DNA from 4 places in the Paenibacillus sp. NMA1017 genome. Region 4 is predicted to be linked to each of the others. Evidence: riboswitches for the same ligand, from Rfam matches in the RefSeq annotation. Region 4 holds a riboswitch; each other region holds the start of a gene.
The links. Region 4 has a riboswitch for thiamine pyrophosphate ahead of tenA (thiaminase II). Riboswitches for the same ligand answer to the same signal wherever they lie in the genome.
Positions count from the first base shown of each region.

Region 1: linked by a shared signal. The riboswitch ahead of thiC (phosphomethylpyrimidine synthase ThiC) and the one ahead of tenA (thiaminase II) in region 4 are both predicted to bind thiamine pyrophosphate.
Region 2: linked by a shared signal. The riboswitch ahead of AC5ELV_RS17470 (ABC transporter substrate-binding protein) and the one ahead of tenA (thiaminase II) in region 4 are both predicted to bind thiamine pyrophosphate.
Region 3: linked by a shared signal. The riboswitch ahead of AC5ELV_RS05040 (thiamine phosphate synthase) and the one ahead of tenA (thiaminase II) in region 4 are both predicted to bind thiamine pyrophosphate.

Region 1 is NZ_JBZXYR010000010.1:118,461-126,372, reverse strand. It holds gene AC5ELV_RS21085 (YitT family protein) at 1-83, opposite strand, end outside; gene AC5ELV_RS21080 (hypothetical protein) at 590-742, shown strand; gene thiC (phosphomethylpyrimidine synthase ThiC) at 866-2,710, opposite strand; TPP riboswitch at 2,897-3,009, opposite strand; gene AC5ELV_RS21070 (IclR family transcriptional regulator) at 3,165-3,908, opposite strand; gene AC5ELV_RS21065 (alpha/beta hydrolase) at 4,207-5,244, shown strand; gene AC5ELV_RS21060 (Fe-Mn family superoxide dismutase) at 5,504-6,883, shown strand; gene AC5ELV_RS21055 (lipoate--protein ligase family protein) at 6,904-7,749, opposite strand.
Region 2 is NZ_JBZXYR010000007.1:52,446-60,357, forward strand. It holds gene AC5ELV_RS17450 (TatD family hydrolase) at 1-450, opposite strand, end outside; gene AC5ELV_RS17455 (ABC transporter ATP-binding protein) at 443-1,393, opposite strand; gene AC5ELV_RS17460 (ABC transporter permease) at 1,438-2,214, opposite strand; gene AC5ELV_RS17465 (MTH1187 family thiamine-binding protein) at 2,211-2,504, opposite strand; gene AC5ELV_RS17470 (ABC transporter substrate-binding protein) at 2,999-4,042, opposite strand; TPP riboswitch at 4,231-4,340, opposite strand; gene AC5ELV_RS17475 (pyridoxamine 5'-phosphate oxidase family protein) at 4,617-5,051, shown strand; gene AC5ELV_RS17480 (bifunctional 2',3'-cyclic-nucleotide 2'-phosphodiesterase/3'-nucleotidase) at 5,275-7,386, shown strand; gene AC5ELV_RS17485 (EAL domain-containing protein) at 7,659-7,912, shown strand, end outside.
Region 3 is NZ_JBZXYR010000002.1:17,571-25,482, forward strand. It holds gene AC5ELV_RS05010 (C40 family peptidase) at 1-465, shown strand, start outside; gene AC5ELV_RS05015 (response regulator transcription factor) at 532-1,224, opposite strand; gene AC5ELV_RS05020 (ThiF family adenylyltransferase) at 1,368-2,429, opposite strand; gene AC5ELV_RS05025 (thiazole synthase) at 2,426-3,193, opposite strand; gene thiS (sulfur carrier protein ThiS) at 3,196-3,399, opposite strand; gene thiO (glycine oxidase ThiO) at 3,396-4,544, opposite strand; gene AC5ELV_RS05040 (thiamine phosphate synthase) at 4,609-5,202, opposite strand; TPP riboswitch at 5,467-5,575, opposite strand; gene AC5ELV_RS05045 (ABC-F family ATP-binding cassette domain-containing protein) at 5,670-7,223, opposite strand; gene AC5ELV_RS05050 (hypothetical protein) at 7,408-7,912, opposite strand, start outside.
Region 4 is NZ_JBZXYR010000005.1:261,123-269,034, reverse strand. It holds gene AC5ELV_RS15505 (NAD-dependent malic enzyme) at 465-2,186, shown strand; gene AC5ELV_RS15500 (AEC family transporter) at 2,260-3,213, shown strand; TPP riboswitch at 3,392-3,494, shown strand; gene tenA (thiaminase II) at 3,632-4,321, shown strand; gene thiM (hydroxyethylthiazole kinase) at 4,393-5,238, shown strand; gene thiD (bifunctional hydroxymethylpyrimidine kinase/phosphomethylpyrimidine kinase) at 5,235-6,065, shown strand; gene thiE (thiamine phosphate synthase) at 6,062-6,775, shown strand; gene AC5ELV_RS15475 (aspartyl-phosphate phosphatase Spo0E family protein) at 6,720-6,887, opposite strand; gene AC5ELV_RS15470 (helix-turn-helix domain-containing protein) at 7,476-7,912, opposite strand, start outside.

The sequences.
Region 1 (7,912 bases), on a different contig from region 4:
GGGATCACAAACAGATTAACAGCTAGCGCGAAAAAAAACGCACCCAGAATAATAAATGCGATGTCTGCAATACATTTTTTCATATATGCTCTAATCCTCTCTCTACATTTCAAAGGATGAATCGCCAGATCGATTGGCTGACTCTTGTTGTCAAAATACGCTGACAACCAGTTCATGGTATCTACTACCAAACATAAAGTCAATACAACTTTGACACTTTAATTCGCCACCAGACTGCCTTAATCCTGACTTGAGGAGTCCGCAAAATCCTCCTTTTACAAGGTTATTCGACAAAAAAACACAATCCCGACTACTAAACTAAGAAAACGGGCCTCTAGCCCTTGTTTTAGACCTAGGCACATTTTCCCCTAAAACGACCATCCTCCTAATCGGCATTTTGGACACATATGACCATCTTCCTGTTTTATGTCAAAAGCGTTTTACTTTGAAAAAATGTGGTTATAATGATTGAAACATTACCAAGCAACCTACATAGCAATACGACATAAGTACATACAAATAGTCCTATACAGACGTCTTAAGCAACTCAATCTGAATTTGACAATATGGAATTGGAGGAATGACCTACATGAATACAATGAACTTAACCGTCCACACCCTGATGCCCTTTCACCACCAATACCAACGTGCCAACGCGGTGAGTATGCAGAAGAAAGAAGATAGCTCGGAGAAGAAACTCAGCTTTCAGGACATTTTGAATGAAAAAATGGGTAAAAAATAAGGCGTCGTTTATCTGGTTGCATGATCTCGCTTTACATAAGCCAAAAAGCCGTAGTTCCCTACATCGACTGTAGAGAACCACGGCTTTTTTTAATTCATGCGTTCCTAAACTCACACATTCGTTTTACTGACCGCCATCCCGATACTGCTCTGCCTTCTCACGCATCCCGGCAGCTACTGCTTCTTGAGTGTTCAGCCCCTTATCCGCTGCATAGGCGCGAATGTCCTGCGTGATACGCATACTACAAAATTTGGGGCCGCACATCGAGCAAAAGTGTGCTTCCTTGGCGCCCTCTGCCGGTAGCGTTTCATCATGGTAGGACAAGGCCCGCTCGGGATCAAGCGACAGATTGAACTGATCCCGCCAGCGAAACTCAAAGCGTGCCTTGGACAAAGCATCATCCCGCTGCTGCGCCCGTGGATGTCCCTTCGCCAGATCGGCAGCATGCGCCGCAATTTTGTAGGTAATGACACCCTCGCGGACATCATCCTTATTGGGCAGACCCAAATGCTCCTTAGGCGTAACATAGCACAGCATGGACGTCCCGAACCAACCGATCATCGCCGCCCCGATGGCTGAGGTAATATGATCATATCCGGGGGCAATATCCGTCGTGAGCGGTCCCAAGGTATAGAAAGGAGCTTCCTTACAAATCTCCATTTGTAAATCCACATTCTCTTTGATTTTATGCATAGGGACATGTCCCGGTCCTTCAATCATGACCTGAACATCATGCTTCCATGCGATTTGCGTTAACTCACCCAACGTTTCCAGCTCAGCAAACTGTGCTTCATCATTCGCATCATAGATACTACCCGGACGTAGACCATCCCCGAGAGAAAAGGCCACATCATAGGCTTTCATAATTTCGCAGATTTCTTCAAAATGTGTATACAAAAAATTCTCCTGATGGTGCGCAAGGCACCAGGCTGCCATGATCGACCCGCCACGGGATACAATTCCCGTCATTCTATTCGCCGTCATCGGTATATACCGCAGCAATACACCCGCATGAATTGTAAAATAGTCCACTCCCTGCTCCGCCTGCTCAATCAGCGTATCGCGATACAACTCCCACGTCAGCGCCTCTGCTTCACCGTTCACCTTTTCAAGTGCCTGATACAGCGGCACAGTCCCAATCGGTACAGGAGAATTCCGAATGATCCATTCACGTGTGGTATGGATATTACGGCCTGTGGACAGGTCCATAACTGTATCCGAGCCCCAACGCACAGCCCAGGTCATTTTCTCCACTTCCTCCTCGATCGAGGAGGTAACCGCAGAATTACCAATGTTCGCATTGATCTTCACGTGAAAATGACGCCCAATGACCATTGGCTCACTTTCCGGGTGATTGATATTCGAAGGCAAAATGGCTCGTCCAGCCGCCAATTCCTGCCGTACAAACTCAGGCTCGAGCCCTTCGCGGATCGCCGCAAATTCCATTTCGGGCGTAATGATCCCTTGCCGTGCATAATGCATTTGCGTCACTGTACGACCTTGCGAAGCACGAAGCGGACGGTTGGTCACGCCGGGAAATTCAACTGTCTCCCGTTTGGAGCCAGGTTTGAGTCCATTATCCTCCGGTTTGACGGCGCGTCCCTCGTAAGCCTCCACATCACCCCGTTCCAGTGCCCAAGCTCGCCGTAGTGGAGGCAGACCCTGACGGATATCGACCTGATAGGCTTCGTCAGTCATGGGACCGCTTGTATCGTACACACGCAATGGCTCATGATGCTCTATGCCCTGCGGCGTATGTGTAGGATGGAGAGCAATTTCCCGCTCTGGCACGGCAATGTCCGGCCGCGAGCCTTGAATATATACCTTACGGCTCCCTGGAAAGGGCGTTACCCCACTGGCTTGCTCCCCGTTTGTTCTCTCTACCTCAACTTCCCTTGTTCCTGCCAACCTTACTTCTGCTGATTTCAATTCTGTTCCTTTTGTTCCTTCTACTTTTGTCGGCTTCATTGTCCATTCCTCCCGTTTCGATGAAATGACACACCGATCCGGAACCATTCCCAGGGTGGCGCTGATCTATGCAAAAAAGCCGGTTCCCCAGGGAACCGGCTAATCTAACGAGGCAGCTATCCAAACCGTGCACATGTGAATAATCCTATTCCAATGCGTCACCGTAGACAGCAGCTGCGTATACATTTCAATGGCCGATTACTTCCCTACGCTGGTATGATCCAGATCAGGTGCAAAGGGTCCGGAATCTTGCACGATTCCATCTCAGCCCGGCATTACAGGCTCCCCCAGTAACTGTGATACTTCTATTCACATGAGGCGGACATAACAGACATCCCGCCATCCTTATCAGACTACTTCAAATTTATGGCTTTGGCAACCCTTCTAGGTTCCATTTAGCAAGGAGACGCTCCTCATCAAATCACTTTGCTTGCTGCAACTGTATTTATTCTTGTTACGGAAGCATAAGCCCCATTTCCTTCGCCGCTTCGATCAAAATCGGAGCAAAGTCATGTAGCGTCTCGGGTGCAAGCCGACTGACCGGACCGGATACAGATAAAGCCGCAGTGACTTGTCCCTTCCGGTTCACAATTGGCGCAGCCACAGCAGCGGCCCCGGGCTCCCGTTCTTCATAGCTGGTCGCATAGCCCTTCTCGCGAATGTCCTGCAGCTGGGCTTTATAGACCTCCGGGTCTACCGAGGGCGGCCATTCATTCCCGCTTAGTAGGGCTTCCAGCTCCTGCGGCGGCATAAAGGCTGCCAGCACCTTGCTGGAGGCCCCTACAGCCAGCGGCATACGCGCACCTACAGGCGCAACCCTGCGGATCGCCTGATTGCTCTGCACGGCTTGTATGCGAATACGCATGCTGCCGTCCCGTAAGTACAAGCTGACCGTCTCGCCCAAACGGTCACGTAGTCCTTCCATTGCAGGCTGTAACAACACCGCCGGCTCGTCACTTTGGGACAAATGCGTGGATAGCTCCCAAATGCGGAAGCCAAGTCGATATTTTTCCGTTTCGGCATTCCGAACGACAAAGCCCCGATCCTCCAACGTAGTCAGCAGCCGATGAACCGTACTTTTATGTAGACCAATTTTGGAGGCAATCTCCGTCAGGCCAAGATCCGAATCTGCGGTAAAACACAACAATATATCAAGTGCACGCTCTACAGCGCGAACGGTTAATTTACGGTCTTCCATCGTGAACCGCTCCTCTTGTATCCATATTCGTTTCACACTATGAAACATGGTTACATAAATTATATAGAATAGTCGCGGCTACTGTAAACCGATGTTTTTGTGACAACCATATTACAGAACGAGAACAAACATCGACAATTCTTTGCATCATTTTTACTTTTCCGGTTCAGGCGTTGACTTTGGATAACCCCCATCATACGATAATAGGTATCTATACGGATATACACTATCATTTTCAAGTGGAATTATACCTAAATTCTATGAAATGAAGATCAATTTTATATAAGGAGGCTCTTACATGATTTCTACATCCCAGCGCAACTCTCAGCTACAGACCGCTGTTCAGGAGCCGTCCACCCCACTCTTTAATCCCCGTCTGCTGCGGTTCAAGCACGTTGTGATTGCTCTGCTGTTGTCGGTCGTCTTTTTTCTGCTGTTTTGTTTTATTGCCTTGCATGCTTACATCGCATGGGTACTTACGAATCCTACCGTCGCGCCGCTGTACTCTAATCCGATGCAGGCCAAAAACATGCCTTATGAGGAAGTCAGCTTCCCTGCCAAGGATGGTAGCCGCATGGTACAAGGCTGGTATATCCCGGCGGATCAATCGCGGAAAACGATTATTTTCAGCCATGGTTATGGAGCTAACCGCGAAGAAAGCTGGATTCCCATGTATGATCTGGCGCATTATGCCCACAGTTTGAACTTTAATGTGGTCATGTTCGATTATGGATTCGCGTCCCAAAACAGCAAAGCAGTCGCAACCGGAGGCAAAGCGGAATCCCAGCAGCTTCTCGGAGCGATCCAGCTTGCCAAGCAACGCGGCTCGTCGGAGATTATCGTATGGGGCTTCTCCATGGGGGCAGGAACCGCTCTTCAGGCGGGCTTGCAAACCAAGGATGTGGACGCAATGATTTTGGACAGCACCTTCCTGCTAGAGCCGGATACGCTGTACCATAACATTCACAATCAAATTAATCTGCCAAGACATCCGTCTTTGGAAATTCTGGAGTTGCTGTTTCCAGTCTTGAACGGCACCAGCTTGCATCAGATTCCATATCAGGAGGTTAAAAAGGAAAACTATCCGTTCCCGATCATGTTTGTGCATGGTACACAGGATGAAAAAGCTCCTTACCCTATTGCGGAAAAGCTCGCTGCCAATCAAACCAACCCGCTTTCCAGTGTATGGATAGTCAAAAATGGGATACATGAGCTTATTTTCAGAGAGCATCCCCGTGAGTATTTACGGCGGGTATCGACGTTTCTAAGCAGTGTACAGGAGCTGGAGGACAAGAAAACCATCGCTGATGCCCACAATCAAACGACTGCGAAGTAAAGAATTATTTTTCAAAAAAACTGTATTCTATTCTTCACCTTGAAGGGGCCTGCCTATGGACACTTAACCCGTGCCGTAGCTGGGCTTCTTTTTCGTTTTCCATGGGTATTCTTTGTTCTACGTAACAGATGTGGCCGGATTAAGCGAGTTCATAGACATATTCCCGATGAGACAGCGAATATACTGGGTACGTATGCATCCAGGGCAGATCTGCCAGATCCGCCGGATAGCCATAGTAGGATACGGGAGGTAAAAAACGATGTTGAGTACTTATGGGTCTTTCCTGCCCTTACGTGTGCTGGAGGAAATTCGGCATTGGAAGCAGCAGGAAAGTTGGCATGTGGAAGTGATTAAATCCGCCACCGAGGGACTGGAGCCTACTTATGTACGGCTGCTGGATGATTGGCGGACTGTATTCGAACAGACGGAACGCACCGCCATAGAGTTGCTTGAAGAGCAACGGAGCGCGCTCGATCCGGCAGATCAGGCGTGGTATCAGGAATGGAAACAGATGTCGGCTGCTCCACAAGCACATACACACGAATTCACTGAACATTCAAAACAGTCAAGGGGATTAGACGCATCATCATCTGTAAAGATGCCATTGTCAGAGTCAGCCTCAAACTCTCAACTTGACTCACAAGAATTAAATCGTCGGTTGGACGATTTGCTGCAAACCGCAAACCGTCAGTCACAGGAGTATGTACGACAGCTCGGTCTGCTGAGTGAGCACAGTCAAGCATTGCGTCATCAGCCAAAATCCGCTGGAGTTGTATTACACGCGGCCCATGAAAGCCAATATTTCCTGATCTCGACAACCCCCTTTCAAGAACCCGGCTCCATCGCAAGGGCTGCTAGGTTGTATCATGTAGCGGCAGAGGGTGAGAATTACCCAGAGGAAGCGTTTCGAGAACGGCAGGCAGGCATAAGGGGAGAAGGCACATGGACGACTAAAGGCGTCAAATCCAGCCAGGCGCAACCTTCCGCAACGGAAAAGGCCTTAATCGGCCGGTCGGTTCCTATTGGAGGACATCGACTACCACCGCTCCCTTACCCCTATAATGCTCTTGAACCGTACATTGATGAGAAAACGATGCGCATTCACCATGACAAACATCATTTGAGCTATGTGAATGACCTGAATAAAGCGGAAAAGAAGCTGGAAGAAGCCCGAAAAACAGGTGATTTTGACCTCGTAAAACATTGGGAACGCGAACTGGCATTCAACGGCGCAGGCCATTATCTGCATACTCTTTTTTGGACGATCATGAGTCCTCAAGGCGGTGGAAACCCAAGCGGACCGCTGGCTGAACAGATTAAAAAGGATTTTGGCAGCTACGATGCATTCAAAAAGCAATTCAGTTCGGCAGCCGAAAAGGTCGAGGGTGGCGGCTGGGCTATCCTGGTGTGGAGTCCGCGCGCAGGACGTCTTGAAATTTTACAGGCCGAAAAGCACCAGAATCTGACTCAATGGGAGTCCATTCCGCTGCTGGCGATAGATGTATGGGAACACGCATATTACTTAAAGCATCAGGCCGAACGCAACAAATATATCGAAGACTGGTGGCATGTCGTTAACTGGCCTGAAGTGGAAGCACGCTACGATCAAGCCTCCAAGCTGAGATGGCAACCCTTCTAAGCTTCTAAGCTAAAGGAAAACTACACCTGCAAATCGTATCGCTCTCTGAGCGCTGCCATTTGTTCGGTCCATCCTTCTGGTTGTACCAGCCAGCCGTCGGCAGGTAATATGGCTGTCCGGCTCTCGACGACACGGCGCAAAGATGCCGTATACGCCTCAACAGACGGCACTCCAGCCAGCTCTGCCAGGCTACCCATCGTTGCTGGATTCACCCGGGGGTAATCCTGCTGCTGCACGCCTGCCGACGTATCCCCGGCAGCCTCTGTATAGAACTGCTGCACCGCCTGTGCACGCTCTGCACCGCTGCCCTCAATCATCACGAAGGCTGTGATGATATACGCCTTGGCTTGGCGTCGCTGTGCAATGCCGCAAAACTTGCGGCCCCGGACGCTGACATCGTAATCCCCGGGACAGAAGGACCCGGGGATTTCTCCGGTCTGCGCCTCGCCAGACCACGGAACCAGCGCATCGGCAATTAGCGCTGCCATGAGCCGAAAATCTTCATGCAGGCTGATGGCCCGCTGTGGATTCGGCAGGATCAAGGACATGTTCAGCACCCCCCTGTCCAGCATGACGGCTGCTCCACCCGAGGGGCGTACGCATACCGAGGTTCCCGCGTTGCGCACTCGCTCCATCGCCTGTGGGGCGTAAGGGAGCCTGCGGTCCCGGTGACCGATCACAAGCGCTGACGGATGCCGCCAAAGATGCAAAATGGGTGCAGCTCCTTTCCCTACTTGCCGACAGGCCAGCTCCTCCCAAGCCAGCGGAGACAAAACGTCCTCCTGAGTGTCCGCAAGTGGTGCTTCAAACCACTGCAATTCAGGCAAAGCTGTTGTTTTTTCTGTTGATCTATGTACATTCTTCATACGTTATCCCCTATCTATAAAAATAACTGTTATCCATAGGCTAATCGTAATTTTAAGGCAGCTACCCGTTCGTCTCTATATCTGATGTTAACAAAAAAAGGTGGCTACGCCTATGCGTAAACCACCCTTTTTTTGTTCATCACATAAACGTCTTGCGATGTTC
Region 2 (7,912 bases), on a different contig from region 4:
ACGCTCCAGCAGCGCTATGTAGGGAGCAAGGTCAAAAGGTGAACCGCTCTGTGAGGCTTCCAGCCGATTGTAAAAGGGCAAGCCGACTTCCCCCACGGCGACCATCTGCTGTATATGTTCGTCCATCCAGTCGAATAAGAGGTCAAGCTCAGCTTGTGGTGGAAGAGCCTGTTCGGGATGAAAGCCAAAGGCTGGTCGTACCAGCCTAGGGTAACGCTCAGCTAACCATAGATTGGCTCTGCTGGAGAATAGGTGCATCGACACGGCTATCACGGTTTGGACGCTGCTATTGGCAAGTGAAGCGAGCAATAACTCCTGTTGTTCAGGCGGATAGCTGTCTACATGAATATGCGCGTCGATCAATGGAGCGGGTTCAATTGCGGTCAAATCCAAGCCTAGCTTTGTTTGGCTGTTCCATTTCAATGCACATCGAACTTTTACGTCACTCATGCCGATTCAATCCATCTTCCGGGATATTCTTGTGGACGCTCTGAGCATTGTCCATGTCGCCGTCCAATTTGTGCTTTTCCTCGCGCATCCAGCTGGTCATGGTCCGCTTCCATTCAATAAAGAGCGGATCGAGGGTGATTTCTTCCCTACGCGGGCGGGGAAAAGGGACATCTACGACATGCACCACCGAAGCAGGTCGCGCCGACAGCACATAGATGCGGTCGGAGAGCATCAGCGCTTCTTCAATGCTGTGGGTAATAAACAGCACAGAGCGGCGGTTCTTCTCCCACATGCGCAATAACCATTGCTGCATGTCTGCACGTGTCAGCGCATCGAGTGCGCTGAACGGCTCATCCAGCAGCATTAATTCCTGCGGGCTGAGCAGTGCGCGAAGAAAGGCTGCGCGCTGTTGCATTCCACCAGACAGCGTATGTGGATACGCCTTGGCGAATTTACCAAGTCCAACCTGTTCGAGCCATTGCAAGGCTTCTTTGCGACGCTCGCGTTCACTGGCGTACTCAGGGGGGACTGCTGTAGTTTTACGTGGAGCATTTTCCTGCCCAAGCAGTACGTTGTCCAGCGTGGTACGCCACGGGAAAAGGGCGGGCTGCTGTGGCATATAGCTGATATGCCCACGTTCACCAGTCATGTCCCGTCCGTGCATACGGATACGTCCCTGCTGTGGTTTGAGTAGCCCGCCGATGATGTGAAACAGCGTGCTTTTGCCGCTGCCTGACGGACCGATGAGAGAGACAAATTCTCCCGGCTTGACGGTTAAGGATACATCCTGCAGTACAGGCAGTAAGCTTCGCTTTTCGCGGAAGGCGAGGCTGATGCCTTCCAATTCCAAAGCAGGAGGAGCAGTTGAAGTACTCTGCTGTTCCCCGGCTCGTTGTTCATTAGCCACGTTATGTGATGATAAGCCAATCGGATGCAGACTCATATGCGCCACGTCCTTTCCTTTGTGTATTTAATTTAAGGAGGAAGCTACTCTCGATCGGGTTTCCAGCGAACCAGCCATTTCTCCAGTAGTAAAATAACCACAAACATGAGTAAGCTGAGTGCGACAATAATGCCGATGGCAGCAAAAATGAGGTCCGTGCGATAGGCCGATTTTTGCAGCAGCATATAATATCCAATTCCTTCACTAGCTCCGATCCATTCGGCAATGATCGCGCCCATCACACTATAGGTAGCAGCAATTTTAATGCCAGAAAAGACTTGCGGCAGGGAATGTGGCAGCTCCAGCTTCATAAAAATAGCCATGCGGCTTGCACCCGACATCCGCATATAGTTCATCATCGTACGGTCTGTTCGAGTCAGCCCGTCCATGGCCGCTACAGCCACGGGGAAAAAGCATACTAAGGTAATGACCATCAGCTTGGGTAGCACACCAAAACCAAACCACACCATGAGTAGCGGCCCCAGGGCGATGATCGGAATGTTTTGGCTCAGGATAAGCAGCGGATACAGGGCGGATTTGAGAAAAGGAATTGTATGAAGAACGATGGCGATCAACAGTCCTGTTGCTGTCCCTATAGCGAATCCCGCAAGTGTCAGGCGAATTGTAGCCCATGTATGGGCACCAAGCAGCGCCATCTGGGCCATGCCCTCTTGTACGATGAGGGATGGAGCAGGCAGCAGCCAGGATTCAACATGCAAATAGGAAACCGCCCCCTGCCAGGCCGCTAAAAAGAAGAGGACCGCCACAAAGGGCGGCCATACGCTTTTCCACCAGGATGCGTTCTTGCCTTTCGGATTCATGGGCGATATTTCTCGGTCAGCTTGTTCATGCTGATGCCTTGTAGGTTATGTGCGATTTTGATCTGTGAAATGACGCTGGGACTGCCCGCCTCCGTCAAAGCCTCGTGCATTTCTTTAACCACTCTCAGCAACTCGTCGAGTTCGCCCTCCATGGTCGTATCCAATGGATTCACCTGATGTTTGACGCCGGAGCGTTGAATGACCTCAATCGCCTTATCAACATACGGGTAAGAGTCCTCGTTATTAGGAGTTTTAGGGATTACTTGAATACTGAGCAGTGTATTAGCCATGGAAATTCACCTGTCCTTCATTTGGAGTGTTTTAGAGAAAATCGGGTGGTTTAAGGCGGGTGAGACCGCTTCGCGTTTCATTTGATCTTACGATCGCTGTTGCCGTGGGATTCTTTGAATAAATTTTAAAAGGTAAGAATCCAACGGCAAAGGCGAACGCTGCGCTTCTCCAGATTCAAATGAACCGCTACGCTGCCAACCGCCTTAAAAGCACCTTATTTTTAAAGCTAGGTTGTGTGGCATTTTTACACACAAGCGCATCTGTTTTTGCGCTTTAGATACTATGAGACTAAAGAATAACCAAGTGGAACGAGAACGAAGTGGGCGGAATGGTGCTGTACAAGCGTTAGCGTTCGCCTTTGTACCCAGATTTTAACCTCTGGATATTCATAAAAGAAATCTGGGTACAACAGCGATGGGAAGCACCATCCGACTGCGTAGTGGCGCTTCGTTCTCTTCTCTAGTTCAGTCTTATTTAGCGTTTTAACAAATGATCAGCGCTTGGGCAAGAAGTCGTTTGTGAAGGCTTTATCCACTTCCAAAGGCTTGCTGAGCAGCTTGCGTTCGTACATCCAGTCCGAATAGTTTTGCCATATCTCCGCTTTTTGCACACCCCATTGCGCGGCATCGTCCTGATAACGCGGGCTTAGCCATTTTTGGCTGGCAAGTACCAGCTTTTTATCCAGCTCCGGTACAGCTTTGCTTAAGATGTCCGCGGCTTCTTCCGGATGGGCGATGGTGTATTCATAGCCTTTTGCGGTAGCGTCCATGAACGCTTTGACCAGCTCTGGATCATTTTTTATCGTCTGTCCGTTGCTCACAATTACAGGCGTATAGTAATCGAGGCTTTTGGAATAATCTTTTACATACAGCATATCCAAAGGCTCACCTCGAAGCTGGGCTTCGATTCCGGTCCATGCGTAGAAAATCCAGGCAAAGTCGATATCCCGCTTCACGGCTGTAAAATAGTCTGCATTGCCCATGTTGACGATCTTCACTTTGCTCACATCGCCTTTGTCTGAATCCATGATGGATTTCATGACCGCTTCTTCTACGGGAGAGCCCCAACCGCCGTATTTTTTACCTTCAAAATCTTTCGGGCTCTTAATTCCGCGATCTACCGGGGCTGCGAAGCCTGAGGTATTATGCTGAATCACCGCAGCGATGGATACAAGCGGCACGCCTTGTGTACGAGCCTGTGTGACGCCTTCTTGGTAGCTGATACCAAAAGGTGCAGCATTAGAAGCAACCATTTGATCGGCTCCGCCTGAACCAGGTTGAACAATTTGGACATTCAAGCCCGCTTTTTCGTAAAATCCTTTGTCCTTGGCGACATAGAGTCCCGTATGATTCGTATTGGGTGTCCAGTCGAGCACGACTTTAACATCTTTGAGCTCCTTTGCCGGAGTAGACGTTTGAGTGTCGGTAGCGGTAGCCGGTTCTTGGGATGTGGGGGGACTTCCACCGCAAGCGGTGAGGGTCAGGGCCATGAGCCACAGACTGATCAGTCCCAGGCTTAACATTTTCATGCGCTTCATCGTTGTGTTCTCTCCTTTAATTACCCGTTATCCGTCCAATCAGACAGCTTAAGTTCCCCATTTTCTAAAAATAACATCTGCCGGACGCGATCTTTCCAACTTAATCTTCAACAAAAAAAGCGCCCCGAGTTTCCGGGACGCTTGCGCTTGTATATACCAAAGTAAGGGATGGTCCTATGTAAAAAGGGCACATCTTGCTTAAGCATTCCTACGCTGGCATTACCCAGATCAGGTTGTAAGGGTCAGTGTCTTGGGACACACTCTCAGCCGGCCGATTCCAGCACCCCTGGCATTGTATGGTTTAATGGGTTCATTTATTCGGGTTTACTACGACGATTATATGCCTTGAATGCGGGTCTGTCCAGCATGAAGGGAGAGATGACGGTTCATTTGCCGAACGACAGGGTACACTTTTACTGTGAGCTTTGATCTGAAAATGAGCGTGAATCAATCCGATTCGATCCGGTCGTGTTATTTTCAGAACAGCTGCGCAAGTAGGTTCAGATGGGCTGGTGCCCAATGGCATGGCCGTAGAGAATTCGAATTCTAATTCGTGAAAAGGAGTTGTTGTACTGTGGGTAAAACGGAAACATTGGATCGCAACCAACTGGAACAAGCCATTGTGAAGGCTTTGGATAACAACAAATTTTGCTCGTTAGGTACGGTAGAGGGGGGCAAACCGAAAGTACGCTATATGGCCCTTTTTAACGATGGAATGAACATTCATCTGGCGACAGATCGCAAAACGCATAAAGTGGATGAGCTAAAGGACAATCCGAATGCTTATCTGCTGCTGGGCTATGAAGTTGGCGGTACGAAGGAAGTCGTAGAAGTGGAGGCTACCGTCCAGATTACAGCTGATGAGGGACTACGCAAACAAGTGTGGAACGATTCCTTGAAGGAATGGTTTTCAGGACCAGACGATCCCGATTATGTCATTTTGGACGTGAATCCGACTCGCATTGAGTATGTGGGTCAGCAAACGGAGCGCCAGATGTGGAAGAAATAATACGAATATAAATGGATAAACCAGTGAATCTCCGAGCTTTTTTAGGGGGTGTGCTGGTTTTTTTATGTTTGAGAAAATTAATTATTTTTTCATAAATAATTTTAAGTAAATGACTACTCTTTTGTCTGGCGTTGGATTAAAATAGAAATGGTGGGTTCAAGGCTTACATATATGTGCAAAAGTATGTATATGAGGCATACACCTTAATGAGGAGGGGTATATTTTGTTATTTCGTAAAAATGGGTTTAAAGGTTTGACAGCAGCCGTTGTAGCTTGTAGTATGCTGGTGTTTTTAGCCGCTCCATCCTGGGCAGCTAGCAGTTCCAGCAATTCTCGCGATAGCGCTACGGTGAATTTGCGAATCATGGAAACAACGGATATTCATGCGAATCTGATGAACTATGATTATTATTCGGACAAAGAAACCAACGAATTTGGATTGGTCAACACAGCCGGATTGATCCAACAGGCGCGTAGTGAAAAAAGAAACAGTATGCTGTTTGATAATGGTGATTTGTTACAAGGCAATCCACTAGGCGATTATATGGCCAGAAATAGAACCTTCGAGAAAGAAGGCGGTATCCATCCAGTCTACAAGATGATGAACTTGATGGGATATGATGCGGCTACAGTGGGCAACCACGAATTCAACTATGGGCTTGACTTTCTGGATAAATCTCTCAAGGGAGCTGACTTTCCTTACGTAAATGCGAATGTTTATGTTGATAAGGAGGGGCAAGCTACTAAAAATTATTTTACTCCTTATCAGATTTTGGACAAAACAGTAACGGATGAAAAGGGCGACGATCATACTCTTAGAGTGGGCGTCATCGGCTTGGTCACACCTCAAATCATGCAGTGGGATGAAGCTAATTTGAAGGATAAGGTTGTTACGAAAGATATTGTGGAAACAGCGAAAAAGTTTATTCCACAAATGAAAGCAGAGGGTGCTGACATTATTATCGTGCTTGCGCACACAGGTTATGAAGATGTGCCGCAAACGCCAATGATGGAGAATGCCGTTAAATATTTGAGCCAGGTGGAAGGAATTAACGCGATTCTGTTCGGCCATGCTCATAAATCGTTCCCCGGCCCTGATTTTAAAGATATGAAGGGTGTAGATTTAGATAAAGGAACCATTAACGGCGTACCGGCGGTGGAAGCTTCTTCATGGGGCAAGGATCTGGGTATTATTGATCTTAGTCTAAAAAAGAAAAACCGCGATTGGAGAGTACTTGACTCTCAGTCTCAAGTGCGACCGATTTTGAGTGCCAAGGATCAAACTTTGCAATTTAATCCTGACACTAAATTGAAAGACGCGATCCAGAGCGAGCATCAAGGAACGCTGGATTATGTTCGTCAACCTGTTGGAACAACGACTGCACCGATTACCAGCTATTTTGCATTAGTGCAGGACGACCCTTCCGTTCAAATTGTGACGAATGCACAGAAATGGTATGTTCAAAACCATCTCAAAGGAACTGAATACGAAAAACTTCCAGTATTGTCGGCAGGCGCTCCATTCAAGGCCGGCGGTCGAAACGGAGCCGAGTATTACACCAATATTCCTGAAGGTACGGTAGCGATTAAAAATGTGTCCGACCTGTATGTGTACCCGAACACAGTTCATGCTGTAGAAGTGACCGGTGCTGAAATTCAGGAATGGCTGGAGTGGTCTGCGGGGCAGTTCAACCGTATTGATCCAAAGCAAACTGAGGAGCAATCGCTGATCAACAAAGATTTCCCAACCTATAATTTTGATGTCATTGACGGTGTGAATTACCAGATTGATGTAACTCAGCCTGCACGATATGATGCCAAGGGGACGATTATTGATTCTTCAGCCCATCGTATCAAGGATCTGCAATACAATGGGAAGGCTATTGATCCTGAGCAGAAATTTATCGTAGCCACCAATAACTATCGTGCTTCCTCATCCAAACTGGCTAATCCAGATGGCAAACGAATTGTGATGGCAGCACCGGATGAAAATCGCCAGGTCATTATTGACTATATCCGTACGAACGGAACGATTAATCCAGCGGCGGATGGCAATTGGTCTATTGCTCCTTTTGGTCAGGCAAAGGTTACTTTCGAGTCCTCTCCTGATGCCAAAGATGTGCTGGCAGGAAATCAACAAATTTCATACTTGAGTAGCGCGGCAGACGGTTTTGCCAAATACAGCTTAAAAGCTGGCGCTAAGCCTAGTGCAGCAACGACTCCTGTAAAGGAAGCTGTGGCTCCCGCGAAAGCAACAGTAAAGCCAGCTGCTAAAACGACCAAACCTGCGGCTGTTAAACCAGTTAAAACAACGAAGCCAAAGGCGTCCAAATAACTTCGCATTTTAGTTTCACTCCATATCAGAATGAAGCAGCAAGTCTCTTTAACCAAGAGATTTGCTGCTTTTTTTAATACCAAAAACAACAGCCCTCGAATTATCATGAGTGTAAAAAGGTATTGTTTTTGTCGAATATATACTTAAGTCCTAAGTTGTCGTTAAGAATAAGCTGATTTTTTGTAAAATCACGTAATTATATAGTACTTTTGTTCTAGTTATTTGTGATATAATGGTGAAAAAACCGGAAAATTGTTCCGAGGAGGACCATTATGACATGCAGCAATTGCAGCATCATATTACCTATTAAGGATCAAGGATTGCTCAGAATTAGGCATTCCAGGATGTCGCTTACTCCAGCATTAGATGGTTTGGGTATGCTATCGGAACAAATGAAGCAGGAACATGGGCGTGAGGGCGGCATAGAGTTTCGCTATGACAGCCGTTCAGAGCTGGAACAGCTAGTTAACGGACTGGCTCGTCTGCCGCAGGAATACTTGAACCATATACAAGTTGTGGTGACCGG
Region 3 (7,912 bases), on a different contig from region 4:
ATAGCAGGGGTCGCAGCCACGATCGGCTTTGGTACTTTTGCAATTGAGGGAACAAACACGGCACAAGCTGCCACTACTACTTCAGTAGGCCAAAAAGTAATTAACTACGGCGAAAAATATATGGGTACTCCTTATAAGTTTGGAGCTTCCACAAGCACGACGCGCAATTTTGACTGTTCTTCTTTCATGAAGCATATATTCAAGAAATACGGAGTGAATTTGCCACGCACTTCTGTTCAACAGTCCAAAGTAGGACATGCCGTATCCAAGTCTAATTTGAAAAAAGGTGACTTAGTGTTCTTTTCAAGCGGTAGTCGTGCTACAGGACGCAACATTACCCACGTAGCAGTCTATATGGGCGGGGGTAAAATTTTACACACTTACGGCGGACCTGGCGTGACCATCTCCGATTTGAACTCTGGCAACTGGAAAAGAACATACATTAAAGCACGCCGCGTGCTGTAGTTTGAAACTCATTTTGAAATATGTGAGCCGGGACGAAAAGTCCCGGCTTTTTTTATATGCCTTATGCTATTCTGATACGGTTGGTGTTCTGAGTGAATAGCCAATACCTCGTTCCGTACGGATCATTTTAAACTTATACCCCTTATCTACTTTAACCCTCAAATGTCTGATATAGACGTCTACAACGTTCGTATCAACGATATAATCATGTTTCCAAACATCCTTCAGAATTTGCTGTCTGCTACAAACTTGGTTAAGATGTATCGCCAGATGAAGCAAAAGATCGAATTCTTTCGGAGTTAATTCCAGCTTTTGTCCCGCTCTGCTCACCATTCTGCTTGCATTGTCTATATGTATATCACCTGCCTCGATCGCCCTTTTCACATCACGTTCAATACCAAAAATCCGCAATAAATTAGCCACTCTAGCCTGAAAAACTCTAGGATAAAAGGGCAGAACGATTACATCATGTGCTCCTTGTTCAAAACAGGAAACAATATGGTCTTCCTCATCTGATGAAGTCATTGCTAATAGCGGGACATGAGGATGGTATTGTTGCAATGTGCGAAGCAAGCCTTGCGAAACCGTCTGTTCATCTTCTATATTGAGCAGTAGCAAATCTACAGGATTATGGGCTACATAAGAGCTTGCATCCGTCGTATTGCTAACATGTACCACCTGATAACCTGTCTGCTCCAATGGCCGAACAATTACGGGAGACGCTTCATTTACATCTACAAGTAAAATTAACGGGCTCATCTTTTCACCCACCTGGTTTGGACATAGCATTACATATTGGATACGAACAAGTTTGTGTTATAAGCCATTAAAGCATATTAATATTATTGTAACAAAAAAAGCAGAAAATCATTCTCCGAAGAATGGCTTTCTGCTTTTTTGGTTTAACCCAAATAGCGATGATACAGACTTCTTGCTTTTGCCACGTCCTTGGTCCCATGGATTAACGCTCTGCCATCTCCAAAAACAACCAAGCGATGCTCGCTTGTACTAAAGGAAACCAAAAACGTATTCCGTTCTACTTCCCCCTCTCCCAAAGAAGCAAATCTATCTGCCGTTTCTGCAAGATTCAGATGGATCGGGTTTGCTGGTCTAATTTGAACGGTATCTCTGCCGCACAAAACATCTGTTTTCTGCCGATGAGAGGCGGACAAATAGGGATACGTCGGTTGACTGCCGCAAGAAGGACAGTTCTCCTTTTTAACGCTATCTACTGCTATCGCTACGTACTCATTTTTCCACAAATCAAACGAAAGCAGCTTTCCTCTCAAATCTTCCAGATATCCGCCAAGAAGTTTGAAAGCTTCCGTAGTTTGGTTAGCCGTTACCATCTGTACAGCCTGCGGAATAATCCCGGCGGTATCACAGGTTTCCCCACCAAACGGTACAGTTCCCAGCAGACAGTGAAGACAAGGCGTTTGACCCGGTATAATGGTGTAGGTTACACCGTAGCTGCCCACACATCCCCCATAAATCCAAGGAATCCGATGCTTGAGTGCCATGTCGTTCATAAGAAGTCGGGTATCGAAATTGTCGGTTGCATCCATCATGAGATCTACCCCCTGGATCAACTCTTCCAGCTCCTCCACCCCAACATCCAGTACATGTGCATGGATAACCGTTTCCGAATTAATATCCTTTAATCTTCGCTGAGCAGCTACTGCTTTGGGATATCTTTGCGCAGCATCACTTTCCTGAAAAAGCTGCTGTCGCTGCAAATTGCTCCATTCCACATAATCCCGGTCTACGAGGCTCACTGTACCTACGCCCCCGCGGACGAGCGTTTCCGCAATACCTGTGCCTAGCGCTCCGACCCCTACGATCAGTACGTGAGAGGAAGCAAGCCGGCGTTGTCCTGTCGGTCCAAAGGGCGCGAATCTTTCCTGTCTGGAATAACGATCACTTGGATGTGTTTCTCCTGCACCGGATTTGTCAGTTACCTTCATGCCTGAACCATGCCTTCTGTCGGACTGCTTGCTGAAGCATAACGTTTTACAGGAATCATCCCCGCCTCAAAACCATATCTTCCAGCACGAACAGCCAGTTTCATTGCCTCAGCCATTTTTACCGGGTCCTTCGCTCCTGATACGGCTGTGTTCAACAAAACAGCATCTGCCCCCAACTGCATCGCCATTGCCGCGTCACCGGGTGAGCGAATACCCGCATCGACAATAACCGGAACTTCCGCTTGTTCAATAATTAGCTCTAATGAAAATGGATTGAGCAAACCATGTCCTGTACCAATCGGTGATGCTCCAGGCATAACGGCGTGTACTCCAAGCTCTTGAAGCCTCTTTGCTAGAATCACATCGTCCGATATGTAGGGCAGCACGATAAAACCTTCTTCTAACAGCTTATCACTAGCTTTCAACGTTTCAAAAGGATCAGGCAGCAGTGTCTTGCTATCCCCAATGACTTCCACCTTAATCATATCGCACAGGCCGGAGGCTTTTGCCAATTGGGCAATACGAATCGCCTCCTCTGCTGTTGTAGCCCCTGCTGTGTTGGGAAGAAGTGTATACCGGCTCAAATCCAGCATATCGAGAAAATGCTGCTTATCCCGTTCCTCCAAGTTCAATCTCCGTACAGCAAACGTCAATATTTCCGTCTCAGCAGCCTCTACGGCTTGGGATTGGATATCCAGATCAGAGAATTTTCCTGTTCCCAACAACAGCCTTGAGGTAAAAGATGCTTTTCCAATGGTTAACATGATCAACCGCCTCCCACAAAATGTACAATCTCTAGGCAATCTCCATCCTTCAGTACCGCTTCATCATGATCTTCACGGGTCAATATATGCCGATTCAGCTCCACCACTACGGTTTTCACCTTTACATCAAGCTCATGTAGCAATTGATCCACATGAGTGATTCGATTAGAAAAGGTCAGGCTCTGGCCGTTAATCGTCAGCTTCATAAGCTTTCCTCCTTGAGGAGCTCAGAAGAAAATCTACTTATCCCAAATTCAGCCGCACCAGCCCCATTAAGCATAGCTGCCATCGCACGCCCGGTAGCATCACTCAGCAGGACACCGTTGCGATAATGCCCGACTGCAGCATATACGCCCTCGACCCCAGGTACACTGCCAATAAAAGGATGACCTGATGCGGCCTGCGGACGTAAGCCCGCCCAAGCGCGCATAAAAGAAGCTTCACGAACGCGCGGCAGCCAGGCAGAGGCACGTGCCAGCAACCCCTCCAAGCCTCCTACGGTCACCTCTTCGTCATATTGATACGGAAGACTCGTTGCCCCAATCCAAAGCTCGTTATTCTGTTTAGGCACGAGGTAAATATCATCAGCACAAATGGTGTATTCTAACGGGTGATCCTTCAAGGAGACCGCTACCGCTTCGCCCTTGACCGGATAAAGTGGATATTCAAACCCAACCTGCGCTAGCAATTTCATGCTATCCAAGCCTCCAGCAATAATGACCTGATCGCAGGAAAAAAAGCCACTATCTGTTCGGACACCGCAAACACGACCATCCTGTATGACCAGTTGCTCTGCCTGTGTACCAGACCATACCGTTGCTCCCAGCACCGCAGCAGCACCTGCATAAGCACGGCAAAGCTGTACAGGAGCCACTTGTGTCTCCTTTGAACGATATATTGCCCCGATCGCTTGTTCATCCAAACCAGGAATTCTGCGGGCCAATTCCCTCGCATCCCACCAGATAGAACAATCATCCTCTCGCGTTTTAGCAGCTTTCCAGCGCTTTTGGCCTTCAGTTTCCGTACGGAAAGGGGTCACAAATCCTTCTGTACGGAATTCCACCGAAATACCCGACAAACGCTCCAGATCACAGACAAGCTCAGGGAATGCATCTCGACTTCTGCGAGCAAATCGTGCCAGCTCAGAGTCGGTGAACTCTTCACTTTCCGCTGCCAGCATTCCAACCGCTGCTCCTGAGGCTCCCTCACCCGGGATCAATCGTTCCAGCATGATCGTACTTCTTCCCTCCTTGGCCACATGATAAGCTATGGAACTGCCGATGACACCTCCACCTATGACCAAGCATTCAGCATGTCCTATCGCTCTTGCCTCTGTGTGTATCTTTAGCATTTGTTCCGTGTCTCCTCTCCATAAACCCTTCTGCTTTCAGCTTGCCTCTACTCTCGTTTTCTCGCTACAGGCTGTGAACTACAAGATCTGCCATTCGCCTATATTCCATCGCAGCTGCAACGGGCGACTCAGCCTCCCATATACCAGACATCACCGCAATTCCGCTTGCTCCGGCCCTATAAAGCTCCGGGATATGATGCGGTTGTATGCCGCCCAGCGCGATCACCGGAATGTTCGACAGCCTGCAAATATGTTCAAGCTGAGCTAACCCCCGCGGTACAATACCGGGCTTACAATGGGTCTCATATACGTGACCATAAAGTACATAGTCCGCACCTGCCTGCTCGGTAGTCTGCGCCTCCTCCAAGGAATGCACAGACACTCCACAGCGTGTACTCTTAGGAAGTAGGCTTTTCACATCCACAACAGGTAATCCATTAGCTGGTAGTTGGACGGCTCCAACCAAAGTAAGTAAAGCTACATCCACACGATCATTTACTACAATTTGTTGCAGAGGAACTTCCTGCTCCACCATGCTGCGAGTCAAAGAAAGCAATGCAGAGGCACCATTCTGTTTTAAACGTGCGTGTACATAATGAACATACGGACAAATCACAGCAGCCACTTGGGCGGCTTGTGCAAAAGTGCCCTTTTCCATCGAAATTGCGTGTAATTCGATTTTGTCTTCACCTCACATTGGATTAAAGGATCTAAGCTTAGCCAGCCACGTCTACCAGCAGGAATGAAAGGGGATTGTATGTGAATCGTCTACGGAAGCTCGAACAACTTAAAATGAACGAAACGCAAAAAACCACTTCCCCAAGGAAGTGGTTTAACGAACGTCCAATAATCGAACGGACCATGATATCCGTATACGTGTATCGTCCCACGCACAAACAAAAATAAAGATGGCGTTGCCTTGTTTGTACGGCGCTCACTTCCCTACGCTGGCATAACCCAGATCAGGTGCAAAGGGTCCGAAATCCATTTATTCCGTCTCAGCCGCATGGGCGGCTCCCCTAGTGTGACTATTTTATTGTATAAGCTAAAGATAGCTTAGCATATTTTTCTAATTCTGCAAACCCCACTTCGTGTGAAATTTGCCAGAACTGGATTTAGTTGATTTTAGTTAACTTTACTTGACCACTCTTCCACATTCCACGTTTTGGTTACCCAATCCTCGTAAAAGTCCGGTTCGTGAGATACAAGCAATACGGTCCCTTTGTATTCCTTCAAGGCACGTTTCAGCTCATCCTTTGCTTTAACATCCAAGTGGTTGGTAGGCTCATCGAACAGTACCCAGTTGCTTTCACGCATTAACAGTTTGCAAAGACGGACTTTAGCCTGTTCTCCACCACTGAGCGCAGATAGCGGACGCGTGATATGCTCATTCTTCAAACCGCAACGCGCCAAATGCGCTCGTACTTCATGCTGGTTCAAATGCGGGAATTCATTCCACACATCGTCAATCGGTGTAATTTTCTCCGCCTTTACTTCCTGCTCAAAATAAGCGGGCTGCAAAAAATCACCTTGATAGGTTTTTCCACTGATTGGTGGAATTTTTCCCAATATGGTTTTGAGCAATGTCGATTTACCGACACCATTGTAGCCAACAATTGCAATCTTTTCGCCACGTTCAATCGTCATGGACATTTTAGGCAAAAGGGCATGCGTATAACCAATCTCAAAATCAATACCCTCAAATACCGTCTTTCCGCTTGCACGTGCTTCTTTAAATTGAAAGGTTGGTTTTGCGGCTTCTTCAGGCTTATCAATACGTTCGATCCGATCAAGCTGTTTTTCACGGCTCTTTGCTCGGCCTGATGTAGAGGCACGCGCTTTATTACGCTGAATAAAATCTTCCTGTTTCTTAATAAAATCCTGTTGCTTCTCATAAGCATCAATATGCTGAGCTTTGTTCAGATCCGCCATTTCAAGAAACTTTTCATAGTTAGCTGAATAACGGGTCATCTTGGCAAATTCAAGATGGTAAATAACATTAACGACCTGATTCATAAATTCAGTATCATGTGAAATAAGAATAAAAGCATAGGGATAGTCCTTCAAATAGCGCGTAAGCCATTCAATATGCTCTACATCCAAATAGTTGGTAGGCTCATCCAGCAGCAGGACATTCGGCTTTTCCAACAGCAACTTAGCAAGAAGCACCTTTGTCCGTTGCCCACCGCTAAGTGCAGATACATCCCGGTCCAGTCCTATGGCCGAGAGTCCCAGTCCATTCGCCATTTCTTCAACCTTCACATCAATGAGGTAAAAATCCCCCATATCCAATTGCTCCTGAATTTCACCCATCTGTTCCAGCAGCACTTCCAACTCTTCAGGAGAAGCATCCCCCATTTTGTCAGTAATCTGCATCATTTCCTTTTCCAATTCCAACAAAGGAAGAAAAGCGTCTTTCAAAACATCACGTACCGTTTTGCCCGGTGTCAGCTTGGTATGCTGATCCAGATAGCCGTAACGTACACGTGGAGTCCATTCCACTTTACCCTCATCCTTAAGCAATTTTCCAGTGAGAATGTTCATGAGTGTCGATTTACCGACACCGTTAGCTCCTACCAAACCTACACGTTCCCCCGCAAGCAATCGAAAGGAAACATTTTTAAATAATGCGCGGTCCCCAAAGTTGTGGGATACATTTTCTACAGTCAATAAACTCATAAGCTGTTTTTGGCTCCTTATTGTCATCGGCACTGCCGACTGTTCTTATTTCATATGCATTTCGTTTCTTTCAAAGCTTTATTGTAGCACATTCTGCATCCATATCGGAATATTGAAAACAGTGAATTTTAAGGTTTTTTGGTATGGATCTGCCTAAAAAAAGAAAAACCACCCATGAGGGTGATTATTTTAAGCCATTATAACATTTGTACTCAAAGTAACCCGCAGCTGCGGCAGATTTTTCATCCGTGAAACGTTCACTCGCTTTAAAGGGAGCTGGGCATGAATCTCTATAAAAATATTTCATTCCAGTATCTGGTTCTATGCCACCGATAATGTCTTGCTTTCTAACGACTCTCCCACCACCAAATCCATAGTTATTGTAATACCTGTCTCCGACCGGAATGCCTTGGATAAACGCGATCAGACCCACATCATCTACCGTGTTGTACCACTCCTCTTGCGGAATGATCGGTAGCGTGAACGAGTAAGTTATGCCGTTACGTGCTGCTTTTTCGTTATGAACATTAATAATTTGTGCTAGGTCCTCTTGAACACTGCGAACAATGGTGGAACGACGTATTTGCTCAAAAGTTTCTGAATTATTCAGCAAAGATATAGCGGTCTGATCCTGAAGTTCCTTTTGAAAGCCCTCCACCCACCTGTGATTCCGAGCATCGTATGCGTGC
Region 4 (7,912 bases):
TTTGTTTATAGAGGTTAAATTAATGTCCAAATACTTCATATTTTCTTAACAAAATAGCTGACACTCCATGATATATAAGGGAAGAAGAGAAGAAAAACTAATTTTCATATTTGATAAAAACAGAGTATTTGGACCTGATTCATTAGAACCGAAATCATCAGCATCAGTTAGCAAATCCATATCGAAAATTAGTTCTTCTAGACCGATAGGGAGAAATAAATATGGTTATTTTGTCATAGATAAATGAACGAATAAAACAAATTGGCACGTCCATACTATGGACAACATGTCATCTTTCATTATGAATAATTGAGGATTTTGCAAAAATCCGATAAGCGACTTTCAATGAACAAGATATAGATCGAAATGGTTTAGTTCGTCTATATCTTGCACTTCGGAGCGACTGGAATCGAATTTTGTAAAATCCTTACAATATAAAAAATGAAGAGAAGGAAGGTCTTTCTATGGAAGCATTTTATGTCAATCGCGATGGGTCATTATCTACTCCTTTACGGGGGAAGGATGTGTTGGCAAATCCCCTACTGAACAAAGGTGTCGCTTTTACAGAAGAAGAACGCAAAGAACTGGGTTTGGATGGAATCCTTCCTCCAACCGTCCTTTCATTGGAGAAACAGAGCGTACGAGCATATCAGCAATTTCTCGCACAACCTACCATGTTGCGTAAAAATGCTTCTCTCAACGACCTCCACAACCGAAATGTCGTCCTCTACTATCGGCTACTAACCGATCATTTAAGTGAAATGCTACCCGTAGTCTATACGCCGACCGTCGGAACCGCGATTCAAGAATATAGTCACGAGTACAACCGCCCTGGGGGCGTATATTTGTCGATAGATAACCCGAACGGTATTGGACAAGCGTTTTATAATTCCGGTTTGAGTGGTGAAGATGTGGATCTGATCGTCGTAACGGATTCTGAAAGTATTTTGGGCATCGGAGACTGGGGTGTCGGGGGGATTAACATTGCTATCGGTAAGCTTGCTGTGTATACAGCTGCGGCAGGCATTCATCCAGGGCGGGTGCTGCCCATTGTACTGGATGTAGGCACGAATAATGAAAAGCTGCTGAATGATCCGCTGTACATCGGAAACCGCCATAAACGGGTTCGCGGAGAAGCCTATAACCAGTTTATTGATACTTTTATCAGCAAAACGTTAGCTCAATTCCCGAAGGCGCTTTTACATTGGGAAGATGTGGGTAGCGTAAATGCCCGCCATATTATAAGAAAATACGGACAAAGCATTCTCACCTTCAACGATGATATACAAGGCACAGGTGCGGTAACCTTGGCTGCGATTCTTTCGGCAGTAGGTGTCACCAAGATTCCGCTGCGTGAGCAAAAAGTAGTTGTCTTTGGCCCGGGGGCAGCAGGAATCGGCAACGCTGACCAAATTCGGGGAGCCATGATCGCGGATGGTCTTTCGGAGGAAGATTCATTCAAGCCATTTTGGGCTTTTGATTACCGCGGACTGTTAACGGACGATATGGAAGATGTCCTGGATTATCAGAAACCATATGTACGTAAAAAAGAAGAGGTCAGCTCATGGACGCGGTCGGATGACGGCAAAATACCACTGCTGGAGGTCATCCGTCAGGTGAAGCCTACTCTATTGATTGGAACTTCCGGTGTAGCAGGTGCCTTTTCAGAAGAGATTATCAAGGAAATGGCCAAGCATGTGGAACGCCCGATCATCATGCCCATGTCCAATCCTACAAACCTTGCCGAAGCGGTACCCGAGGATTTGATACAGTGGACCGATGGCAAAGCATTGATCGCTACCGGAAGTCCTTTTGAGCCCGTTACCTATAACGGTACGGAATTTGAAATTGGACAGGCGAACAATGCCTTTGTTTTCCCGGGACTAGGTCTGGGTGCGATTGTAGTGAAAGCCAAAAGGATTACGCCTGCCATGTTTTCAGCCGCAGCAGATGCCGTTGCCAATGGCGTGGATTCGAATAAGCCTGGCGGTGCGCTGCTCCCTCATATCCGAAAATTACGTGATGTTTCGTACGCTGTTGCGGTTGCGGTTGCGAAAGCCGCGATTCAGGATCAGGTAGCTCAAGCACACATTTCAAATGTGGAACAAGCTATACGAGATGCAATGTGGAAACCGGAATATACGAAGGTCAAAGCAGTGGAAAGTGTAATTCATCACCCTCACTAATGCCCCGTTTAGGAAAAATATTGCCTTGTTCAGACAGGCAGAATACGTCAGTTCAAGCGAGGAGAATCGATCTATGAGTGTCGGACATATCTTGTATATTTTGGTGCCGATTTTTTTCGTAATTATTTTAGGGTGGTTAGCGGGGCATTACAAAAGCTTTGATGCCTCTTCCTCCAAGGCCCTAAATGCACTGGTTACCAAATTTGCACTGCCTGCGCATCTATTCATCGGTATCACGACAACGGACAGGAAAGCACTCATCGAGCAATGGCCATTCCTGCTGGCTCTGTTCATTGGCATTGTCGTTTTTTTTGCCGTTCTCCTTCTACTGTCCCGCTTTGCGAGGAAGCAGTCAGTGAAGGATGCCGCCATGTTTGCTTTGAACTCAGCACAGCCTACCTTTGCTTTTATGGGTATCCCGGTGCTTGGAGCCATCTACGGTTCCTCTGCTGTCGCCATTCCGATTGCGCTTACGGGAATTGTAGTCAATGCCGTCCTTGACCCGGCGGCTACTATTATAGCTACCGTAGCCAGCCGGAATTCAGGCAAGGAACGGAACGGTCACCTCGGAAGGTTAATCTGGGACTCCATTCTTCATGGCTTAAAAGAACCGCTGGCGCTGGTTCCACTGATTGGTGTAATTTTGACCTTGTTCGGCTTCCATTCACCGGATTTGTTGAACAAATCGTTGAATCAAATCGGAGACATTACGTCCGGGGCCGCTTTATTCGCGGTCGGAGTGACCATTGGCGTACGCAACATTAGTTTTAGTGTAAGTGCCTTTGCCATCGCACTGTTAAAAACAATTGTACAGCCTTTATTAATGCTGCTGATCGCCTACCTGTGCGGTCTGTCGTCTGCAGATACTGTGAAGGCAGTTCTGCTCGTTTCCTTCCCGGGTTCAGCAGTCGCCGCTATGATCGCCACCCGTTTTGAAAGCCTGGAATCAGAAACAGCCTCCTCCTTTGTCATCAGTGCTGTCATATCGCTCGTTACACTCCCAGTACTGATTTCTCTTTTGGTATAAATTCTGATTTTTTAGACACTGGAGCCTGCCGCGAACTCCTTCGTGTAGACGGAACTGACCTTCTCCAGCACCTTTTCCCCTCGAAAGCCAACTTCAGCTCTGTCACTTGACCTTTGACCAGATAGACGTATGTTTGACATAGCGTATGAACGAATGTACAGTAATAGTCAAAAGAATAGAAGTCCACTAGGGGAGCCACTATGGCTGAGACAAGAACGTATCTTGGACCCTTTGAACCTGATCTAGTTCGCACTAGCGTAGGAAAGTGGAGCCTTTATATATAAGGTTTCAAGCGTTTTTTTTGCGTATTGGGCCTATTGTTGAAGCCGCTCCATTTTCCGGGGCGGCTTTTTAGCGTTGTTCCGGAATTGTATCCTTACAGGACTTCTTGCTCTTCAATTTGATGGAGGTGGGGAAATTGAGTTTTACACAAAAACTCCGTCGGCAGGCGGACGGCATTTTTCAAGCGATTTTTGAGCATCCCTTTGTGAGAGGTATTGCTGAAGGAAGTTTGACAAGGGGACAGCTGATTCACTATGTAAAACAGGACTTTGAATATTTGAACGCCTACATGCGGATATACGGCATCGCAATCTCCAAATGCACGAATCGGGAGGACATGGCTGTATTTAATGAACAAATCTCTTTTATTCTACACAGCGAGGTTCATCCGCATCAAAATTTCTGTGCTGTCGCAGGGGTGACCTATGAAGAGTTGCAGGGATATCCACTCGCTCCGTCGGCCCATCACTATATCCGTCACATGCTAACGGTCGCGCATGAGGGCAGCCTGGGCGAGATTTTGGCTGTGCTGCTGCCATGTATGTGGACGTATGCCGAGATTGGTCGCAGGCTGCTGGATGAAGTAAAGCCGGATGAGTCCCATCCGTTTTATGAATGGATGGGCTTCTATGGAGACCAGCTTGATGATACAACACTCAAGTTCCGAGAACGTGTAGATGCTTGGGCGGAAGACGCAACGGCTGCTGAGCGGGAGCGGATGATTGAGCATTTTATACTGAGCTGCCAGCTGGAATATAAGTTCTGGGACATGGCTTATAAGCAGGAAGAATGGCCGGTCCAGATGCAGGCAGCGGTCTTGGAATAGTCAGCCTGGCAATTCGATACATGAAGTACGGTTAATGCCCTGTTGAACCACCAACTATAGAGAGGATAATCATGATGAGTACATGGGAACAAAGTTATTCGGATCTCCTGACGAAGGTACAAAACAGCAAACCCCTCGTTCACAATATGACCAATGTGGTAGTCACCAACTTTACGGCCAACGGCCTGTATGCATTGGGCGCCTCCCCGGTGATGGCCTATGCACCCGAGGAAGTAGCAGACATGGCAAAAATAGCGGGTGCCGTTGTGTTAAACATCGGTACGCTGAACCGCGAACTGGTGGATGCCATGATCATTGCTGGACAATCAGCAAATGCACACGGTGTCCCAGTCCTGCTAGATCCGGTCGGTGCGGGAGCAACGAGCTTTAGAACTGAGTCGGCACTACGAATCCTGAGAGAAGTCAAAATCTCATTGGTGCGAGGCAATGCAGCCGAAGTCGCGCATCTTGTTGGAGAAGCCCGTGAGATTAAAGGCGTAGATGCTGGTGACAGTGCTGACAACGGCAATGTCGATCTGGCAATTCGGGCTGCTCGAACGCTCAATACAATGGTAGTCATCACTGGAAAAGAAGACGTCATTACCGATGGGGCCGAAGCACGAATGATTAGCGGTGGAGACGCGCTGCTCACGAAGGTAACCGGAGCAGGCTGCCTGCTGACCTCTGTGTTAGGTGCCTTTGCAGCTGTTGAACCCAACCTGCTGCTCGCAGGTACAGCAGGCTTGGCATTTTACGGTGCAGCAGCTTCCCGAGCCGCAGCATGCACCTCAGAGCTGGGGCCCGGCAGCTTCCAGATTGCCTTTCTCGACGAGCTCGCCAAACTACATACAGGTTCGCTGGAGGGGCATGTCACTGTCCGTGAAGCCGGAACAACCACAGCAGGTGGTGCTCGATGACAGACGTTCGTGTACCCAGAGCACTGACGATTGCCGGTTCGGACAGTGGCGGCGGGGCAGGAATTCAGGCCGACCTCAAAACCTTTCAAGAACTTGGCGTGTACGGCATGTCAGCTATTACGGCCATTACCGTACAGAATACCTTAGGGGTTCACGGCGTATATCCGCTGCCACCGGAAGCAACAGCGGAACAGATCAAAGCTGTAGGATTAGACCTTGGAGTGGATGCCCTGAAGACTGGCATGCTGTTTAATGCGGGCATCATCCGACTTGTGAGCGAGCAGATCCGAAAGTTCGGCTGGAAAAAGGTCGTCGTCGATCCCGTGATGATTGCCAAGGGAGGCGCTGAACTGCTGCAACTGGAAGCGGTGCAAGCTTTGAAGGACGACTTGCTCCCCTTGGCCCTGGTCGTTACACCGAATATTCCGGAGGCGGAAGCCCTGACCGGGATCAGTATCCGTACGATGGAGGATCGCCGCGAGGCTGCAAGACATATTAGCAGTATGGGATCAAAATTCGTTGTGATCAAGGGTGGCCACTCTGACGAGAGCGAGAGCAGCGAACAGATTGTCGACCTGCTCTTTGACGGAACCGCCTTTACAGAGCTGAGCGGCAAGCGAGTACGGACTGTCCATACACACGGAACTGGGTGCACCTTCTCGGCAGCGATTACCGCGGAATTAGGGAAAGGGATGTCTGTACCGGAGGCTATCTTGAATGGCAAAGCCTTCATCCAGGCGGCGATTGAGGAATCTTTGCAGCTTGGACAAGGACATGGGCCCACCAATCATTGGGCCTTCCGTCGTCGTCAGGAGATGCTTCTATGAGCGGCAGAATGTTGTCAGAGGTGGTGCGCCGCCAGCTACAGATGTACCTGGTGCTTGGAAGCGTGAATTGCCTCGCGGAACCAGGCTGGGTTGTGCAGGAGGCTCTGGCTGGAGGCGCAACCATGGTCCAGTTCCGGGAAAAGGGTCTTGGCGCGTTAACGGGCGTTCCTATGTTCGAACTTGCGTGCCAGCTACAGGAACTGTGCCGCCACGCTGGTGTCCCCTTCATCATCAATGACGATGTGGAGCTGGCTCTTGAACTCGACGCTGACGGTGTTCACATCGGTCAGGACGATGAATCCGCCGAATCTGTCCGCGAGCGAATCGGAAATCGAATTCTAGGCGTCTCCGCCCATACCATTGAGGAAGCACGTCGTGCCATCCTGCAGGGTGCTGATTATCTTGGCGTCGGGCCAATCTATCCCACCATCTCGAAGGATGATGCCCATGCTGTACATGGACCGGCAATTTTATATGAGATGCGTAAAGCGGGAATTGATGTGCCGATTGTTGGGATCGGAGGTATTACAGTGGACCGTGTTGAGGAAGTCGCACGTGCAGGTGCAGATGGTGTGGCGGTGATTTCAGCCGTGACACAGACAAAGCAGGTTAGAGATGCGGTTGTGGAATTCAAAAAAAATATGGTCTCATTTTTCAATGATCCGATCTACGCGTTTGATAATGATTCAACAGATCATCCAGCTTTTTAGATTGTTCGACTACTTTGGGATGTGTTAAAAATCCATACTTTTTCTGGACCTGGTACAGTTTCTTCCTAGCTCGTTCGACACAAAGTAAAGTCACACCTTGGTTCATCAGCATGATCCCTCCTATATGTCATATTTTATAACAAAAAGACGTTTTTTGGATTTTTAAATAATGCGCCTAACAAAAAAAGAACATCTCAAAAGTTTGCATAAACAAAGATGTGCCTAAATCCACGTTAAAGAGCCTCCGTTTCCACTAATTAAGTGGAACAGAGGCCCTTTTTCATAAAATGAATATTAGAGCATACAAACCAAATTTGACTTAGAAATTAACCTTATGTTGTTTGATCTCATTATTCTTTTTCTCAGCAATAAGTAATCCTAACAAAGTGTACCCTCTGTACAATACTCCTATGATTAGAACAATACCAACAATTGAAAGAAGAATAAGTAGAATATTCGCTATAAGTAAAATGACCGCCGTAGTCAAAAATAACACATCCTCCAAAATATACTAATACTTTAAGAGTTCCTATTTACAATGTGCTCCCTTGATTACAGGAGAAAAATCTCCACTAACCTTAACTGGTCGTCGAGGATTTATTTGTTTCTATCGGTTTAAGAGCCCCCAATTTGTACTTGAGGTTGAATACTCTGATTATGGCTATAAGACTGAACAGGTATAGCTACAATAAACAAAAAGCTAGTCGCGACGATCAGCAGTACCATTTTTTTTAACATTATTTAACCACACCTTTTCAATGATATTTGAAAACTCTAGTTTTGTTTCATCCATTGCGTATCCTTTAAAATGTTCGAATAGTCCCATACAGTTTATAAAATAAGTTTCGTTATTTAGTATAATCGCTTTTAGCGTCGCAGACTTCAAATATTTAAAGCCATCACTATACATTCCTTTATATAAATAGTAATAGGCCAATTCATAACCAAAATATGCAAGATAATTTGGTAAGACCTGTTGAGTGTACATATCAGTAGATGCTGATAATTGAGTAAAGGAATCAATGTCTTTTTCAAATTTTGAGAGTACATCATCGATATCTATCATATATCGGTTAGCTGCTATCATAACGTTCAACAGCTTTGAGAGCTTTTCGTTTTCGTCAGTGATTGATGTTG